DNA from 4 places in the Monashia sp. HAY1-2A genome. Region 1 is predicted to be linked to each of the others. Evidence: riboswitches for the same ligand, from Rfam matches in the RefSeq annotation. Region 1 holds a riboswitch; each other region holds the start of a gene.
What was found. Region 1 has a riboswitch for S-adenosylmethionine ahead of metX (homoserine O-acetyltransferase MetX). Riboswitches for the same ligand answer to the same signal wherever they lie in the genome.
Positions count from the first base shown of each region.

Region 2: it holds a riboswitch for S-adenosylmethionine, as region 1 does, so the genes downstream of both, ACPYOM_RS04410 (aminotransferase class V-fold PLP-dependent enzyme) here and metX (homoserine O-acetyltransferase MetX) in region 1, are expected to answer to the same signal.
Region 3: it holds a riboswitch for S-adenosylmethionine, as region 1 does, so the genes downstream of both, ACPYOM_RS01100 (bifunctional o-acetylhomoserine/o-acetylserine sulfhydrylase) here and metX (homoserine O-acetyltransferase MetX) in region 1, are expected to answer to the same signal.
Region 4: it holds a riboswitch for S-adenosylmethionine, as region 1 does, so the genes downstream of both, ACPYOM_RS11790 (putative leader peptide) here and metX (homoserine O-acetyltransferase MetX) in region 1, are expected to answer to the same signal.

Region 1 covers NZ_JBNDHY010000003.1:21,601-26,234, reverse strand. Annotated here, with positions in the region: gene ACPYOM_RS00845 (RNA polymerase sigma factor) at 1-190, opposite strand, end outside; gene ACPYOM_RS00840 (universal stress protein) at 505-903, opposite strand; gene metX (homoserine O-acetyltransferase MetX) at 1,029-2,264, opposite strand; SAM riboswitch class IV at 2,282-2,396, opposite strand; gene ACPYOM_RS00830 (DUF4192 domain-containing protein) at 2,470-3,657, opposite strand; gene ACPYOM_RS00825 (YkvA family protein) at 3,759-4,508, opposite strand.
Region 2 covers NZ_JBNDHY010000018.1:1,316-5,949, reverse strand. Annotated here, with positions in the region: gene ACPYOM_RS04410 (aminotransferase class V-fold PLP-dependent enzyme) at 175-1,563, opposite strand; SAM riboswitch class IV at 1,603-1,726, opposite strand; gene ACPYOM_RS04405 (FtsK/SpoIIIE family DNA translocase) at 1,892-4,634, shown strand, end outside.
Region 3 covers NZ_JBNDHY010000004.1:11,638-16,271, reverse strand. Annotated here, with positions in the region: gene ACPYOM_RS01105 (LD-carboxypeptidase) at 1-809, opposite strand, end outside; gene ACPYOM_RS01100 (bifunctional o-acetylhomoserine/o-acetylserine sulfhydrylase) at 864-2,210, opposite strand; SAM riboswitch class IV at 2,266-2,384, opposite strand; gene ACPYOM_RS01095 (acyl-CoA dehydrogenase family protein) at 2,588-3,754, shown strand; gene ACPYOM_RS01090 (MarR family winged helix-turn-helix transcriptional regulator) at 3,769-4,251, opposite strand.
Region 4 covers NZ_JBNDHY010000068.1:2,216-6,849, reverse strand. Annotated here, with positions in the region: gene ACPYOM_RS11805 (ABC transporter ATP-binding protein) at 241-1,008, shown strand; gene ACPYOM_RS11800 (ABC transporter permease) at 1,019-1,780, shown strand; gene ACPYOM_RS11795 (MerR family transcriptional regulator) at 1,851-2,624, shown strand; SAM riboswitch class IV at 2,750-2,862, shown strand; gene ACPYOM_RS11790 (putative leader peptide) at 2,895-2,966, shown strand; gene ACPYOM_RS11785 (ABC transporter substrate-binding protein) at 3,316-4,338, shown strand; gene ACPYOM_RS11780 (ABC transporter ATP-binding protein) at 4,344-4,634, shown strand, end outside.

The DNA of each region.
Region 1 (4,634 bases):
TCTTCGTGTCGGTGTGCGGCGCGTCGACGACGATCTCGATGTCGTGGGCCTCGAGGGTGACGAGGACCGGCTTCATCTGCTTCAGGTCGAGGGCTGCCTCAGCCTGCGCTCGTGCGATCTCGGTGCCGGTGATGCTTCCGTTGGTGCTGCCCTTGACCAGGAGCTGCATGATCGCCTCGTGCTGGAACACCTTGGGCAGGGTCTTCGGGGGTCCAGCGGGTGTTGCCTTCGGCACGGATGCAGTCGCCTTTCATCGCGGGTCTCGTGTGGTGCGGGCCGACGTGAGCACGCGGGCATGCCACATCACAACGAGCGAGAACGGGGGTTCGTGCCGGAAGAGCGTGGCCTGTCGGAGTCGGGTCCCCTCGGACGATCTCGCTGTGTGCCTCTTGCGATCCGGTACTCGGACATTATAAAACGCGCAACGGCGTGCGAGCGAACGGATCGGGCCGCGCGGTGGTGCCGACCCGGTGTGACACGACCCCGCCGGCGGGCGGGCCGGGCTCAGCCGGCCTTGACGGCGAGCACCGGGCAGGACGCGTCGAGCAGGATGCGCTGGGCGTTGGAGCCGAGGATGAGCTTGCCGACGGGGCTGCGGCGACGCAGTCCGATGACGATGAAGTCGGCGTTCTCCGCCTCCGCGACGCTGATGAGGTCCTCGGCCGGGTCGTTGCCCCGTACCAGCTGGCGCACCTCGTGCTCCAGGCCCTTGTCCTCGAGCACGGTCGTGACCCGCTCGAGCTCGGCCTCGAACGCACTGGCCTCGTCGGCGTCGAAGTCCTTCCCACCCCGGTGGGAGCTGATGACGACGAGCTTGGTCCCCCTGAGGACGCACTCCTCGGCGGCTCGCTTGAGCGCCGCGCGTCCCTCCTTGGTGGCGACGTATCCGACGACGATGGCCACTTCGCGGACCTCCTTGTACGGCAACAAACCGGGTGGTCGCACCGTACCCGAAAAGGTGGCCGCGGGCACCGGCACGCGCGCTCGGACGGATCGCGTTGCGCGCCGGGCCTGCCGAGGCGTCGGGGTCAGCGCGGACGCGCGAGGGCCTCGCGGACCACCGAGCCGACCTGCTCCTCCTCGATGAGGAAGCCGTCGTGTCCGTAGGCGGAGGTGATCGACACGCGCGTCGAGACGGGGAGAGCCGCATGCAGCTCGTCCGACAGCCGCGGGGGGTACAGCCGGTCGGTGTCGACGGACACCACGGTGCAGTCGGCCGTGACGCGGGCCAGCGCCGCCTCGATGCCGCCGCGGTCGCGGCCGACGTCGTGGGAGTTCATCGCCTCGGTGAGCACGACGTAGGAGTTCGCGTCGAAACGGCGAGCGAGCTTGCCGGCGTGGTGGTCCAGGTAGGACTCGACGGCGAAACGCCCTCTGCCGGCGGCGCGTTCGCTGAGGCTGAACGGGTCCTCGCCGAGCTGGGCCTGACGGCCGAACCGGTCGTCGAGCTCGGTCTCGGTGCGGTAGGTCACGTGCGCGATGCGCCGGGCGAGGCCCAGGCCGGTGTCGGGACGCTGGTCCGTGTCGTAGTAGTCGCCGCCGGCGTAGTGGGGGTCGCTGCGGATGGCGAGCAGCTGCGGCTGGCACCAGGCGATCTGCTCGGCCGTGGCGTAGGGCGTGGAGGCGAGCACGACACAGCGGTCGACGTCGTCGGGGTGGCTGACGGCCCACTCGAGGGCGCGCATGCCGCCCATCGAACCTCCGACGACCGCGGCAAGCCGCGTGATGCCGAGCTCGGTCAGCAGCGCCCGCTCGGCGGCGACCTGGTCGCGCACGGTCACGTACGGGAAGCGGCTGCCCCAGGGGCGCCCGTCGGGGGCGGGGCTCGCCGGCCCGGTCGAGCCCTGGCAGCCGCCGAGGACGTTGGCGGCGACGACGAACCAGTCCTCGGGGTCCACGGCCTGCCCGGGGCCGATGAGGCTGTTCCACCAGCCGGGCGACGGGTGGCCCTCGCCCGCCTCACCGACGACGTGGCTGTCGCCGGTGAGGGCGTGCTCGACGAGGACGACGTTGTCGCGGGCCTCGTTGAGCCGGCCCCACGTCTCGTAGGCGATCCGGACCTCGGGAAGGACGCCCCCGCGCTCGAGCTCGAGGTCACCGACGTCGACGAACTGCCGCCTGCCGACGGGGTCCCCCTCGCGCCAGACGCCGTCGCCGCGTCGGTCGGCCGAGACGTCGGGACGAACGGGCTGCGAGCCGTCGACACCCTGCTGGCGTCGGGCCGGACGGCGCGTGACCTGGCCGGACCGGTGGGTCACAGTCATTCTGGCTGCTCCTCGGGTGTGCGCGCTTGCCGCAGTCCCGTGCCGGTGCGGCCTGGTCCTCACCCGGGGCACCCCACCGCGAAGGAGGGTTGCCGGCCAGCGAGCCGGGGCTTGGCGCTGGCGCTCATGACCTGCCACCACCATACGCGACCGCGTCTCGAGGCGTGGCCCTCGGGTCCACGGGCTGGACGGCCTGGAGGGCAGGTCAGGCGCAGCTGCGGGGACGCAGGCCCCGGTCGAGGGACTGCCGCACGAGCTGTGCCAGCCGGTACCGCGGGTCGACCTCGAGGGCACGGTCCACGGCGACGGAGGCGTGGGCGCCGTCGCCGAGCCACCAGGCGTACGCGGCCACCACCGCCAGGACCGGTGCCGCACACGCGGCGGGGGTCGCCCGGCACAGCTCTTCGAGGCGCGCCAGGCGCACTCGCTCGGTCACCGCGCGGTTCCACCCGCCGCTCCCCTCCAGCATCTCGTCGATGTCCTCCTCGATGTCCTCGTCGATGTCCTGCTCGATGTCCTCCTCGATCTCCCCGTCCACGACCTCCCTCACGTCCCGCAGCATGCTCTCGTGGGAGGACGTGTCGGCCTCGAGTGCGCGGCGCAACCGGCTGACGAGGTCGCGCGGGCAGGCCTCCAGGGAGAGGGTCCCGGGGCACAGCCACGCGACGAGCAGGTCGCGCAGGCGGACGTCGACGAGCGGGCCGAGCAGCGCGGCCAGCGTCGTCGGCGTCGGCTCGGTGCCGAGCCCGCGGCGCACGAGGCGGACCCACGCCCCCAGTGCCTCGTCGACGAGGGCAGCGCGCGCCCGGCGGTCGGCAACGCCGGTGCCGACATCCGAGGGGGCGTACCGCTCGGCCCACGCCTCGACCGCGGCGAGCCGGTCGTCGTGACGCGGGTCCTGCGTCGGCAGGGGCTCGACGAGCGCTGCGAGCTGCTGGCGCGTGCCCAGCACGACGGTGCCCAGGGCGACGTACTCGGCGACGGCCGGGACGTCGGCCACGTCCGGCAGGGCTCGCCCGGGCGGTGGGCAGCAGGCGCAGTCGAGCCCGAACCAGCGGCCCTCGCGCACGACGAGCCGGTCGCCCACCGGGACGAGCTCAGCCTCGAGCGCGTCGCCCAGGGCGGTGAGCAACGGTGCGGGATCCTCGTCGGCGGCGCCGCCGGCGAACCCGACGAGGACGACGCGGCTCGGCCGCTCGCGCACCAGGGCGGGCAGGACCTGCGCAGCCGCCGCGGCGGCGTCGGGTGGGGCGACGAGGTCCAGCCGGGCCACGAGCCCGAGGCGCCGGCCGTGGAAGCAGGCCACGACGACACTGCGCTCGGGCCTGAAACCGAGGTGGTAGGGCAGGACCGTCAGCAGGTCGGCCGGTCCGGACAGGGAGATCTTCGGCATGCCCGAAGGCTGCCCCCGGCCGGCGCGGAGCGGCACTCCCCCGCCGGCCGCCTGTGGACCGCGCCGCCAAGCGCGGAGGGGGTGTGGACGACGGTGCTGCGTCAGCGCTCGAGGCGCTTGCGGACCGACTCGAGCACGTAGTCGGTGGCCGCCTGGCGGACCCCCTCGGGCAGGCGTACCCCCTCGGAGCGACCCGGTCCGGTCGAGCGCGGGCCGGCCGCCGGGCGCTGCGCTCCGAGGCCACCTGCGGTCGGTGTCCCCGAGGCGCCTGTCGAGCCGGTCAGCCGCCCGACGACACGGCCCGGTGCGGCAGCCCCGGTCACGTCACGGTCGCGGCGTCGACCGTCGGCGACCTGGCCGGCCCAGAGCCGGGCCTGCGCGTCGGCAGGCGTCCCCAGCGCGGTCCCCACGCGGTCGTCCGGTGCGGTCGGGGACGCCGACGCGTGCCCGGGCTGCTCGGTGCGGGTCCGCGGCGTCCGCTGGGCAGCACCCGGGCGTGACGTCCCGGGCCGGTGCAGCCCCTGGCCGATCTCCCAGGCGATGAAGCGGTCGGTCTCCTCGAGGAAGGCCTTGACGACCCAGGTGAGCACCACGGCGTCGTCGGCCACCCCGATGACCGGCAGGATGGCCTCCGGCACGAGGTCCAGCGGTGACGCCACGTAGGCGACCGCCGCCGCGACGAGCGCGAGCCTGCCCAGCGACGTGCCGGCGTACGTGCGGTCGAGCGTGGCCCGCACGAGCCGCGGCACCGCCTGCACGCGCTCGCCGAGCCGGGGCGCGCCCGGGCGGGTCGAGGCGCGCACGACGGACGCGACGGTCGCGGCGAGCTTGAGCCGAGAGGCGGTCTTCATGCCCGCCCCAACGAGCGGCCGGGCAGATGGATTCCCGGGGCCGACGTCGCGTGCGCGGGGACGCCGGCGACGCGTCCGCCGGGATGGAGGACGCGTGCGCGGCCTCGGCCGGGCGTCGGGGCCGTC
Region 2 (4,634 bases), on a different contig from region 1:
CCCCGACGGACCGCCCGACCGACCGCCCGACCCCGCCCGACCGCCCGTCTCGCCGCGGGATCGCAAACACACCGAGCAGCTGCCAGGTGGTCCCTGGTATTCCCGGACCCACCTGGCAGCTGTTCGGTGTGTTACGGGGTGACGGGGGTCAGGGGGCGAGAGACCCGGCCCGGTTCACCAGGGGCGCTCGACCTCGACGTCGCGGGGGTCCGTGCCCTCGACCGTCCACCCGGCGGCCGTCCGGGTCCACGTCCGCGACGGCCCTTCGCCCACGAGCGCGGCCACGGCCGAGACGAGACGCTCCACGCCCTCGGCCGTGCTGCCGAGCCCGACGCTGGCGCGCACCGCGGTCTGGGGACGCTCGCCCCACGGGTCCTCGAGCAGCTCGTCGACGAGCAGGTGCGCACAGAACTTGCCGTCGCGCACACCGATGCCGTGCTCGACCGAGAGCACCTGCGACACGAGCGAGGGGTCGAAGCCGGACACCGTGAAGGCGACGACACCGACCCGGTCGTGGTCGTCGCCGAAGATCGAGAGCACCTCGACGCCCGGGACCGCCTCGAGGCCGGTGCGCAGCCGCTCGAGCAGCGCCTCTTCGTGGGCCTCGATGGCGGCGCGGTGGCGTTCGATCGTCGAACAGGCCGCCGCGAGGGCGATGGCCCCGATGACGTTGGGGCTGCCGCCCTCGTGGCGCGCCGGGCCCGTGGCCCACTCCGTGGCCGTCTCGGTGACCGTCCGGGTCGCGCCGCCGCCGGGCAGGTAGGGTGCGCCGGCGTCGAGCCAGTCACGACGCCCGGCGAGCACGCCGGCACCGAAGGGGGCGTAGGTCTTGTGGCCGGAGAAGGCCACCCAGTCGGCGTCCCACGCCGCGAGGTCGATGCGGCGGTGCGCGGACAGCTGCGCGGCGTCGACGGCGATCCGGGCGCCGTGCTCGTGGGCGAGACGGGCGAAGCGCTCCACCGGCCACACCTCGCCGGTGACGTTGGACGCCGCCGTCAGCACCACGAGGCGGTGCCGGCCCGGGTGCTCGGCGAGGGCCTCGTCGAGCAGGTCGAGCGCGTCGTCGGTGCTCTGGGGGATCGGCAGGCGCACCGTGCGCGAACGGCCCCAGGGCAACAGCGTCGAGTGGTGCTCGCTGCCGAAGACGAAGACCACGGCGCGGCTCGGCAGGGCGTGGGCGAGCACCGACCACGAGTCGGTGGTCGTGCGGGTGAAGACGACCTGGTCGTCCTCGCGGGCGCCGACGAACCGGGCCACCTCCTCACGCGCCTGCTCGTACCAGGCGCTCGTCAGCCGCGAGGCGAACCCGGCACCGCGGTGCACCGACGAGTACGTCTCGAGGGCACGGTCGACGGCGTCCTTCACGGTCTGGAGGGCGGGGGTCGACGCCGCGTGGTCGAGGTTGGCGTAGGCCACCTCGCCCCGGGTCGTGGGCACGCGCAGGTCCGCGCCGACGACACGCGGCAGGGCCTCGCCCTCGGCGACGACGCGGAGGGCTCGGGTGCGGACGACCGGGGCGGGGCCGCCGCCGCAGAGGGTCGTCGTGGTGGGAAGGGCCGACATGGCAGTGCTCCTCGCGAGTCCAGGGACCCACCCGGTGCAGGTCCGCGCTTGCCGACCTCGAGGAGAAACCAGCCGAGGACGGCCTGGTCGTCACCCGGAGCACCCCACCGCGGAGGAGGGTTGCTGGCCAGCGAGCCGGGGCTTGTCGCTGACACTCTTGACCTGGCGAAGACCATAGGCGCCGGCCTGTCCGGGTGTCCACCCAGCGGGCCCACGGTGTCGGAATCTGAGACTGCACCGACTCGCGCCCACGGCAACGGTCCGGCGAATCGGTCGTGGTGCGCGTGTGACGCGTGAGTTGAGAGGGACGCTGGCGTACGGTGCGACCATGGCGACACGTCCGTCCACCAGCCAGCGAACGAGCCCTGCCGCGGCCGCGCGCGCGAAGGGCTCGTCGTCGCGCCCGCCGGCGGCCCGCTCGACCCGTCCCGCACAGCGCAAGCCGGCCGCTGCCCGCAGGGGCCAGTCCAAGGGGCCGACGAAGACGCGGGGCGGCGGCCTGCCGTTCCCCCTCAACGCGGTGCGCAACACGTGGATGGGCGTCTCGCACCTGGCCGGTGGCGCGGTGCGCCGGGTCGGGCACAGCGCGGCCGACCTCGAGCCCGAGCACAAGCGCGACGGCATCGGCTTCGCCCTCATCGCCCTCGCCGTCGTCGTCGCGGCACGCGAGTGGTGGGGCGTCTCGGGCACGTTCGGCCAGGTCGTCCACGCCGTCTTCGCCGGCACCTTCGGCCGGGTCGCGTACGCCGTCCCGCTCGTGCTGCTGGCCCTCGGCCTGCGGATGCTGCGCGCCCCCCAGGACGAGGCCGCGACCAACCGCATCGTCGTCGGCACGATCACCCTGACGTTCGCCGCGTGCGGCCTGTCGCACCTCGCCGACGGCATCCCCAACCCGCCCGACGGGGCCGACGGCATGCGCGCCGCCGGGGGCATCATCGGCTTCCTCGCCTCGAGCCCGCTCGCCGCGGCCGTCTCCACCTACGGGGCGACGGTCCTGCTCGTGCTCCTCGGCGTCTTCGGCCTGCTCGTCATCACGGCGACGCCGGTCAACATGGTCCCGACCCGCCTGCGCCAGCTCAAGGCGCTCGTCATCGACCGCGGCACGCATCCCCACGGGGCCGACGCCGGGGACGGGGCGGAGGCCGACGCCCCGGCGGCCGCGCTCAAGCGGGCCCGCCGCAAGCCCGTCGACCTGTCCGAGCGCGACGGCGACGAGGCCTTCCGCCAGGCGGCGCAGAAGGAGGCCGACGACGCCCCCACCAAGCGGCTGCGCCCGGGCGAGAAACGTCCGACCGCGCCCGGCGTCCTCGCACCGCGACCGAGCGGCGAGAAGGTGATCGACGCCACGGACCCGAAGACCCACGGGGCCCCCGACACGAGCAAGGTCGGACCCAAGGCCGAGCTCGTGCCGCCGCCGATGTCCGAGATGCCGTCGCGCGTCGAGCAGCTGAGCCTCGGTGGGGACATCACCTACCGCCTGCCCGACCAGGCGATGCTCAAGCCGGGGTCGCCGCACAAGACGCGCAGCGAGACGAACGACGCCGTCGTCGAGTCCCTGACGAACGTCTTCGAGCAGTTCGACATCGACGCCGCGGTCACCGGCTTCACCCGCGGTCCGACGGTGACCCGCTACGAGGTCGAGCTCGGCTCGGGCACCAAGGTCGAGCGCGTCACCGCGCTGAGCAAGAACATCGCGTACGCCGTCGCCTCGGCCGACGTGCGGATCCTCAGCCCGATCCCCGGCAAGTCGGCCATCGGCATCGAGATCCCCAACACCGACCGCGAGAACGTCGCGCTCGGCGACGTCCTGCGCAGCCAGACCGCGCGCAGCAACGAGCACCCCATGGTCATGGGCGTCGGCAAGGACGTCGAGGGCGCCTACGTCATCGCCAACCTGGCCAAGATGCCCCACCTGCTCGTGGCCGGCGCCACCGGCTCGGGCAAGTCGAGCTTCGTCAACTCGATGATCACCTCGATCCTCATGCGCTCGACGCCGGAGGAGGTCCGCCTCATCCTCGTCGACCCCAAGCGCGTGGAGCTGACCGCGTACGAAGGCATCCCGCACCTCATCACGCCGATCATCACCAACCCGAAGAAGGCCGCGGAGGCCCTCCAGTGGGTCGTCAAGGAGATGGACCAGCGCTACGACGACCTCGCGGCGTTCGGGTTCAAGCACGTCGACGACTTCAACAAGGCGGTCCGGGCCGGCAAGGTCAAGCCGCTGCCCGGCTCCGAGCGGCAGATCACCACCTACCCGTACCTGCTCGTCGTCGTCGACGAGCTCGCCGACCTCATGATGGTCGCCCCGCGCGACGTCGAGGAGTCGGTCGTGCGCATCACGCAGCTGGCGCGGGCCGCCGGCATCCACCTCGTCCTCGCCACGCAGCGCCCGTCGGTCGACGTCGTCACCGGCCTCATCAAGGCCAACGTGCCGAGCCGCATGGCCTTCGCCACGTCCTCGCTCGCGGACTCGCGCGTCGTGCTCGACCAGCCGGGCGCCGAGAAGCTCATCGGCCAGGGCGACGCCCTCTTCCTGCCGATGGGCGCCAGCAAGCCGATGCGGGTGCAGGGTGCGTGGGTCAACGAGTCGGAGATCCACGAGGTCGTCAAGTTCGTCACGACCCAGCTCAAGCCGAACTACGTCGAGGACGTCACCGTCGCGGCGCCCAAGAAGCAGATCGACGACGACATCGGCGACGACCTCGACGTCCTGCTCCAGGCTGCCGAGCTCGTCATCACGACGCAGTTCGGGTCCACCTCGATGCTGCAGCGCAAGCTGCGCGTTGGCTTCGCCAAGGCCGGCCGGCTCATGGACCTGCTCGAGTCCCGCGGCATCGTCGGCCCGAGCGAGGGGTCCAAGGCGCGCGACGTGCTCGTGCGTCCCGACGACCTGCCGCAGACGCTCGCGCTGCTGCGCGGCGAGGACGTGCCCGCTGCCGTCGCGGTCGACGACGAGGACCTCGTCCCGGAGGACGACCAGCCCTACGCCCCGCCGCCGGTCGAGCTCGACACGTCGGACCTGACGGCCGGCCTTCCGGACGACGTCGCCCCACAGCGCACGGCCGCGATCG
Region 3 (4,634 bases), on a different contig from region 1:
CCGCGCAACCGCATGGCGTGAAGGGCGCGGCAGATGTCGTACGAGGGCCACTCGGCGATGTCGAGCAGGACGACGAGGCCCTCCGGGGCGTGCCGTGCGGCAAAGGTGCTCGTGTCGCCGTAGGTGCTGCCGGCGAGGAAGCTGATCGTCTCGACGCAGCCACCGACGAGCCGCCCCGAGAAGCCCGCGGACTCACCCTCGTGCCCCGGGTCGATGCGGGTCCACGTACCGCGTCCGTCGAGGGTCATCCGCGAGACCGTCGGGTCGGCGGCGTAGTCGTCCCAGCCGCCGGAGCGGAACCGCCCGGGGGAACGCTGCAACAGCTCTTCGCCGGCTGAGGCCGACGCGACGTCGACCCAGTGCAGGATGCCGTCGGGCAGGACGTACGGGGTGTCCATGAGGTTCTGCCCGTGGATCGTGGCCAGGCCGGTGGTGAGGGTGAGGGGGGTCAGCCACGTCGAGGTGTCGGAGAAGCCGACGCACCACGTCGGCTCGGCGGACGAGACGGCGTCCAGGTCGAGCAGGTCGAGCAGGTCGATGCCGGTCTCACCACCCCAGGGCGGCACCACGGCCCTGATCGTGGGGTCGGTGAGCATCGACATGAGCTCGGCCGCGCGTGCCTCACGCGGCCCGCTGACGTGACTCGGTGCGTGGTTGAGCTCGCCCACCACCACGTCGAACCCGCGGTCGCGCAGGCACCGGACGGCATGGGTGAACCGACCCCACAGGCGGTCCTGGACGCCCGAGCTCGGCGAGGTGACACCGACCCGGTCGCCGGGACGCAGGGGAGCGGGGTAGCGGATCGGCATGGCCGACATGCTGCCAGCCGTGCCGACCCGCCACACCCCGTTCTCCGCCGGTGCTCAGGCCTTCGCGGCCGCGAACCCCTGCTCGAGGTCGGCGAGGATGTCGTCGATGTGCTCGATGCCCACGGCGAGGCGCACGAGGCCCGGGGTGACACCCGCCGCGAGGCGGTCCTCCTCGGGGCCCTGCGAGTGGGTCGTCGAGGCGGGGTGGATGACCAGGGACCGCACGTCGCCGATGTTCGCGACGTGGCTGTGCAGGGTCAGCGCCTCGACGAACCTCTTGCCGGCATCGAGACCACCGGCGATCTCGAACGAGAGCACCGCGCCCGCGCCACGGGGCGCGTACTTCTGCGCCGTGGCGTGGGAGGGGCTGTCCGGCAGCGACGCCCACACGACCCGCTCCACCTGGGGGTGACCCTGCAGGTAGGCAGCGACCCTGGCGGCGTTCGCGAGGTGGCGCTCGATGCGCAGCGACAGCGTCTCGAGGCCCTGGGCGATGAGGAACGCGTTGAACGGTGCCGCGGCCGGCCCGAGGTCCCGCAGCAGCTGCACGCGCGCCTTGAGGATGTAGGCGAGGTTGGCCCCGAGCGGGCTGCCGACGCCGAGGTCGCGGGCGAAGACGAGGCCGTGGTAGCTCTCCTCGGGGGTGTTGTAGTTCGGGAACCGCTCCGGGTCGGCGCCGTAGTCGAACCGGCCCGCGTCGACGATGACGCCGGCGATGGACGTGCCGTGACCGCCGAGGTACTTCGTCGCGGAGTGGACGACGACGTCGGCGCCCCACTCGATCGGGCGGATGACGTACGGGGTCGCGATGGTGTTGTCCACGACGAGGGGGACGCCGTGCTCGTGCGCGACCGCCGCAACCGCCTCGATGTCGAGCACCTCGGCCTTCGGGTTGGCGATCGTCTCGCCGAAGAACGCCTTCGTGTTCGGTCGCACGGCGGCACGCCACGCGTCGACCGAGCTGGGGTCCTCGACGAAGCTCACCTCGATGCCGAGCTTGCGGAAGGTGAACCTCAGCAGGTTGACGGTGCCGCCGTAGAGGCTCGGCGAGGCGACGATGTGGTCACCGGCCTCGGCGATGTTGAGCAGGGCCAGGGTGGTGGCCGACTGTCCCGAGGCGACGAGGAGGGCCCCGACACCGCCCTCGAGTGCGGCGATGCGCTGCTCCACGACATCCGTCGTCGGGTTCATGATCCGCGTGTAGATGTTGCCGAACTCCTTGAGCCCGAACAGGTTCGCCGCGTGGTCGGTGTCGTCGAAGACGTAGCTCGTCGTCTGGTAGATCGGCAGGGCGCGCGCACCGGTCGCACTGTCGGCGCTCTGTCCGGCATGGATCTGCTTGGTCTCGAAGGACCAGTTCGGCTCGGTCATCGTTGTCTGCTCTTCCTGGTTCGGGTCGATGACCGGTCGTCGTCCCGACGGCCCGGCGCACCGACGGCTCGGTGCGGGGAGAGGGTCTCCGCGCTTGCCCGCGCCGGCTGTCGACGTCGGGCCAGGTCCTCACCCGGGGCACCCCGCCGCGGTTGGGAGGGTTGCCGGCCAGCGAGCCGGGGCTTGGCGCTGGCGCTCATGACCTGCCCGCAGTGTAGACAGCGGCGGCCGAGGAGTGGGAGCCGGTGTCCGAGGGGTGGCGGCCACCTCCCGCGGAAGCCGCGCCGTGGCGCGGTACTGGCGGCGTCGGGGCCGCTTCCGCGTCGGAAAGTGCGCCGCGGCGCGGTACTCGTGGCGTCGATCACGAGGACGTCCTACTAATCCGAACCCGTGAGTAGGATCGGGCCGTGAGCACGAACGCCGACTTCGACCTGTACCGCACCAGCGAGGACCACGAGGCGCTGCGGGAGGCCGTACGCGCCGTGGCCGAGGACAAGATCGCGCCCTTCGCGGCGGCGGTCGACGCGGAGGCCCGCTACCCGCAGGAGGCGCACGACGCCCTCGTGGCCTCGGACTTCTTCGCCCCCCACGTGCCGGAGGAGTACGACGGCGTCGGGGCCGACGCGCTCGCGACGTGCATCGTCATCGAGGAGGTCGCCCGCGTCGACGCGTCCGCCTCGCTCATCCCCGCCGTCAACAAGCTCGGCTCACTCCCGCTCATCCTCGACGGAAGCGACGAGCTCAAGGGACGCTACCTCCCGCCCCTGGCCCAGGGCCGGACGACGTTCTCGTACGGGCTCTCCGAGCGCGAGGCCGGCTCGGACACCGCGTCCATGAAGTGCCGCGCCCGGCAGGACGGCGACGGCTGGGTGCTCAACGGCCAGAAGTCGTGGATCACGAATGCCGGTGTGTCCGAGTACTACACGGTCCTCGCCGTCACCGACCCCGACGGTCCCCGGGGTGGCAACGTCACGGCCTTCGTCGTCGAGAAGTCCGACCCGGGGTTCACCTTCGGCGAGAAGGAGCGCAAGCTCGGCATCAAGGGCAGCCCGACCCGCGAGCTGCACTTCGACGACGTCCGGATCCCCGGTGACCGCGTCGTCGGCCAGGTCGGTGACGGCCTCAAGATCGCGCTGCGCACCCTCGACCACACGCGCGTCACCATCGGCGCGCAGGCCGTCGGCATCGCCCAGGGGGCGCTCGACGTCGCGCTGGCCTACGTCAAGGACCGCAAGCAGTTCGGCAAGCACATCGCCGACTTCCAGGGGATCCAGTTCATGCTCGCCGACATGGCGATGGAGCTCGAGGCCGCGCGCCAGATGGTCTACGTCGCGGCGGCCAAGTCCGAACGCGGTGACAAGGACCTCTCGTTCTTCGGGGCAGCGGCCAAGTGCTACGCGTCGGACGTCGCGATGAAGGTGACGACCGACGCCGTGCAGCTGCTCGGGGGAGCCGGCTACACCCAGGACTTCCCGCTCGAGCGGATGATGCGCGACGCCAAGATCACCCAGATCTACGAGGGCACCAACCAGGTCCAGCGCATCGTCATGGCACGCCAGCTGCTCAAGGGCTGACCGGGCGACGAGGCTCAGTGCCGGCGCCGGTTCCCGCGGGTGCTCGAGCTGGAGGCGTGGATGTCGGCCGCGACGCCCCGCAGCGCCTCGGTGATGGTCGTGAGGACCTCCGTGACATGCGGCAGGCTCGCCGGGTCGAGCGTGTCGAAGGTGTGCGGCACCCAGTCGTGCACCTGCCCGAGCCGGCGTAGGTCGGCCTCGGGGATGCGCACCGTGCTCCGACGCCGGTCGGCCGGGTCGGCCACCCGCTCGACGAGGTGGCGGCGTTCGAGCCGGTCGACGAGCGTGGTCGTCGAGCTCGTCGTGAGTCCCAGGGCCTGGGACAGCTCGGTCTGGCCCATCGACCCGCGGGCCAGCAGGTAGCTGATGGCGCGGCTCTCGTTGACGGTGAGGTCGAGGTGCTCGGCCGCGGCGAGGCGGTAGCGCTCGCCGGCGAGGATGAGCTCGCGCAGGGCCGCGGTCGCCGCAGCCCGGTCGGCGGCACGGGTGGGGGTCATGGTCCCAAACCTACCGAGTCGCGGATCGGCGGCGGAGCAGGCCGACCGCCACGTGACGCGATGGTCGAACTGCTTGATGATCGCGCGACCCGGCCGTATGGTGGTCGTGCACCGCCGGGGGCGGCGCGGCCGTTCGCGGCTGCGACGCCCTTGGACACGAGGTCAAACAGCGTGCCCGTGTCCGCGGCGCTGCGTCGTCACCGGGGGTCCGAGTGGCGGGCGCCGCCGCCCCTCCCCGGAGGCGGCGCCCCACTCCCCGCGAGCGCCGCGAGCACGCTCGAGTGCGAAGGCCCGCTCCCGCGGCGGCACCGGGCCCGGTCGGGTCGTGGTGGGCCCGGGAGGCCCGGCGGCCGGCGCGTCCTCGTGGCTCGGGCGCCCCGCGG
Region 4 (4,634 bases), on a different contig from region 1:
CTCCGGCGGTGACGGTGAGCACGGCGCCCGACGTCATCACTCGCCGCGAGGTGGACGACGGCAGGGGCACAGCCCCAGCACGGCCGCGGTCCGCTCGACCTGGAGCACGCTGGTGAGCGGGTGACCTGGTCGCTTCCTGCGTGGGTCGGGGCACATGCCGGCCTTGGTTGTCTCCGACGCAGCGCGGCGGGCGAGCAGGGGCTTGACGTTGACGCTGCGTCAAGGTTGGACGCTTGCCTCATGACCATGACACCAGCCATCGACATCGTCGGACTGACCAAGTCCTACGGCGACCACGCGGTGCTCCGGGGCGTCGATCTGAGCGTCCCGTCCGGCACCATCTTCGCGCTGCTCGGCTCCAACGGCGCCGGCAAGACCACCACCGTCAAGATCCTGTCGACCCTGCTCAAGGCGGACGACGGGACCGCCACCGTCAACGGGTTCGACGTCGCCACCCAGCCCGCGAAGGTCCGCGGGTCGATCAGTCTCACCGGGCAGTTCGCCGCCGTCGACGAGGTCCTCACCGGGCGGGAGAACTTGCTGCTCGTAGCTCAGCTGCGACGACTCGAGGACCCGGGCGGGGTCGCGGACGGGCTGCTGACACGGTTCGCGCTGACCGACGCGGCCCGGCGCAGGGTGGCGACCTACTCCGGCGGCATTCGCCGTCGCCTCGACATCGCCATGAGCCTGATCGGCAACCCGCCCGTGCTCTTCCTCGACGAGCCGACGACCGGGCTCGACCCGCAGTCGCGGATCGAGGTGTGGAAGACCGTCCAGCAGCTCGCCGGCCAGGGGACCACGGTGCTGCTCACCACGCAGTACCTCGACGAGGCCGAGCACCTGGCCGACCGGATCGCGATCCTCCACGAGGGCCGGATCATCGCGAACGGCACCCTCGCCGAGCTCAAGCAGCTGCTCCCGCCGGCCACGGTCGAGTACGTCGAGAAGCAGCCGTCCCTCGAAGAGATCTTCCTCGCGGTCGTCGGCCACGGCGATCCCGTCACGTAAGGACCCCGCGATGACCACCCACTTCCTCAGCGACACCTCTGTCCTGCTCAAGCGCTCGCTGCGCCACATCCTGCGCAGCCCGGACACCATCATCACCACCGCTATCACGCCCATTGCCATGCTGTTGCTCTTCGTCTATGTCTTCGGTGGCGCGATCGATGTCGGCGGCGGCAGCTACGTCGACTACCTGCTGCCCGGGATCCTGCTCATCACCGTGGCCTCCGGCATCGCCTACACCGCCTTCCGGCTCTTCACCGATGTCTCGACGGGCATCGTCGAACGCTTCCAGTCGATGCCCATCGCCCGATCGGCGCTGCTGTGGGGCCACGTGCTGACGTCGGTCGTGGCGAACCTCGTCTCGCTCGCGCTCGTCGTGCTCGTCGCGCTGGCGATGGGATTCCGCTCTGGCGCAGGGGTTCTCGCGTGGCTTGCGGTCCTCGGGATCCTGGTCCTGTTCACCCTGGCGCTGACCTGGTTGGCCGTGATTCCCGGGCTGACCGCGAAGTCGGTCGACGGGGTGAGCGGGTTCTCCTACCCGCTGATCTTCCTACCGTTCATCAGCTCGGCGTTCGTGCCCACCTCTGGCATGCCCGGTCCCGTGCGTTGGTTCGCCGAGCACCAGCCGGTCACCTCGATCGTCGACACCATCCGCGGCCTCTACGCCGGGCAGCCGGTCGGCAACGACGCCTGGATAGCCGTCGCCTGGTGCGTCGGCCTGCTGGTTGTCGCCCACACCCTCGCGAGGCGCACCTACCGCAGCAAGATCGCCTGACTCGGCGGGAGGCGACGACGGGTGGACACCGCGAAGCGCCATGACACCGCCGCGGCAGGAGAATGACGCCATGCTCACCATCAGCCAGCTCGCGTCGTACGCCGGCGTGACGGTACGCGCGGTCCGGCACTACCACGCCAAGGGGCTGCTGCCCGAGCCCGGGCGCGACCACTCCGGCTACCGGCGCTACGACGCTGCCGCCGTGGTCGAGCTTGTCAAGATCCGCACCCTGGCCGACGCCGGCGTACCTCTGTCGCGCGTGCATGAGCTGCTCACGGCACGGGACGAGGAGTTCGCGATGGCCGTCGAGGACATCGACCGCCGGCTGCGCGCCGAGATCCGCCAGCGCCGACGTCACCGGCAGCAGATCGCCAAGCTCGCGGCCGGCGAGAGCCTCACGCTGCCGCCGGAGGCCGTCGCGTACCTGGACCGGATGCGCCAGCTCGGGTTCAGGGAGCGGCTGATCGAGGTCGAGCGCGACAGCTGGATCCTGATCGCCGGCCAGATGCCGGATGCCGTGCCGGCCCTCATGGCCATCAAGCACGCCCAGATCGAACACGACGGGCTGCGTCGGCTGTATCTCGACATCGGAGACCTCGCCGACTGCGGGCCGGACGACCCGCGGCTGCCCGCGCTCGCAGACCGGGTCGCCGCCTTCATCGAGGCCGCGGCAGCCGAGGCCGTGGGCATCGAGGACGAACATCCCGTCAGCGAGGACCTGGTCGCCCTGTTGGACGCGGCGTTCGTCGAGTCCTTCCCGTGCGCGAACCACCTGCTGGAGCTCCTCGAGGAGCGCGGCTGGACGGGCTGGACCAACATCCGGCGCATGCACCCCGCGGTCTGACCCCCCCGCGGCATCGTCCGTCGACACCCGTCTTGCCGCGACCAGCGGGGATGCGTGTCTCGGCATGAGAGACCTTTTCCTATGGAACTGGTAGGTCTTGGCGTTGTCCCGCTACTGTCAGGACAGGTCACGAGATCCAGTGCCAAGCCCCGGCTCGCTGGACGGCAACCCTTCCTCGCGATGGGGTGCCCCGGGTGATGACACGGCGGCCGCCGACCGGTGGTCGCAAGCGCGAGGCTTTCTGCCTCACGTCTCTTCCGAGGACGACTCATGAACCACATGCTCACCGGCCGACGCCACGTCGACCTGCGGCGCGTGAGCAGCTCCCTCTGTCCCGCCTGAGCAAGTCCCCCGAAACGCGGCTGCGCGACGCCACGAGGATGTCCTGCTGCCCGCCATCGCCGCATCGCGTCTTCGCGCAGCGACTCGCGGACATGCCTGAACGACGTCGATCCGCGGCCGCCCGCGGACGCGCCTACAGGCTTTCCGCAGCCGGCCTGCTGACCACCTGCAGCTGACGCGGAACGCCCGCCTGCTCCCCGAGTCCCGGTACGGCACTCGCCTCGGCATGCCCTCCCGGCGCGCGGATCATCACGGCTGCCCTTCTGACCCAGCCGCCGGGACCAGCCCTGCCTCCGCCTGACCCGCCGACGCCACTTGCCCGTCCATTCCCGCAGAAAGAAGCACCGACATGAAGAAGTTCCCCACACGGATCCTCGCCCTTCCTGCCGTGACCCTCCTCGTTGCCGGACTGGCCTCGGCCTGCTCCTCCGCCTCCGGGGCCGAGCAGAAGGAGTCGGGCCCCGTCACGCTGCGCTACCAGGGATGGGCCAACTCCGTCACCCTCCCCGAGCTCGCCGAGGACCTCGGCTACTTCAAGGTCGTCAAGCTCAACTGGGTGGGCAACACCATCAGCGGTCCCCAGGACATCCAGTCCGCGGCGACGAACCAGACCGACTACGGCGGCGCCTTCGCCGGCGCGGTCGTCAAGCTGATCACGGCCGGCGCACCGGTCAAGGCCGTCATCAACTACTACGGCGAGGACGCGAAGACTTTCAACGGCTTCTACGTCAGGGCCGACAGCCCCATCCGGACGGCACGGGACCTCATCGGCAAGAAGATCGCCGTCAACACGCTCGGCGCGCACAGCGAGGCCGTCATCAACACCTGGCTGCAGAAGAACGGCCTCACACCCGACGAGATCAAGCAGGTACAGCTCGTCGTCGTGCCACCGAACGACACCGAGCAGGCCCTGCGTCGGGGTCAGGTCGACGTCGGGACGCTCGGTGGTGTCCTGCAGGACCACGCCGTCGCAGCGGGCGGACTGCGCCGCCTGTTCAGCGACTACGAGCTCTTCGGCGCCTTCAACGGCGGCCAGTACGTCCTACGCGACGAGTTCATCAAGGACCACCCGGACGCCGCCAAGGACTTCGTCACCGGCGTCGCCAAGGCGATCGAGTGGGAGCGCACCACCCCGCGTGAGCAGGTCATCGCCCGGTTCACCAAGATCATCGAGCAGCGCGGCCGCCACGAGAACACCGACAACCTCAAGTACTGGAAGAGCGTCGCGGTGACCGACCGCGGCATCATCTCCGACACCGACTTCACCCGCTGGGGCAGCTGGCTGCAGGAGAAGGGCTTCCTCAGCGGCAAGAAGCTCGACCCCGCCAGCTACTACACGAACGAGCTCAACGGGCTCGCGAAGGCTGGGTGAGCTCGGTGAGCACCCAACAACACCAGGGAAACCCGCCCACTCCCCGCATCTGCCTGCGGGGCGTCACCAAGGACTTCCAGGTCCGCCCAACCAAGGACACCCCGTCCGGCCGCGTGCTCCGTGCACTGGAGGACATCACTCTCGACGTGTCGGCGGGCGAGCTGCTCACCCTCGTGGGCCCGAGCGGGTCGGGCAAGACAACGCTCCTCGACATTCTCGGCGGGCTGAGCGAACCCACCGCGGGCGAGGTCCTCGTCGACGGCAGGCCCGTCGCCGGGCCGGGCCTGGATCGGGGC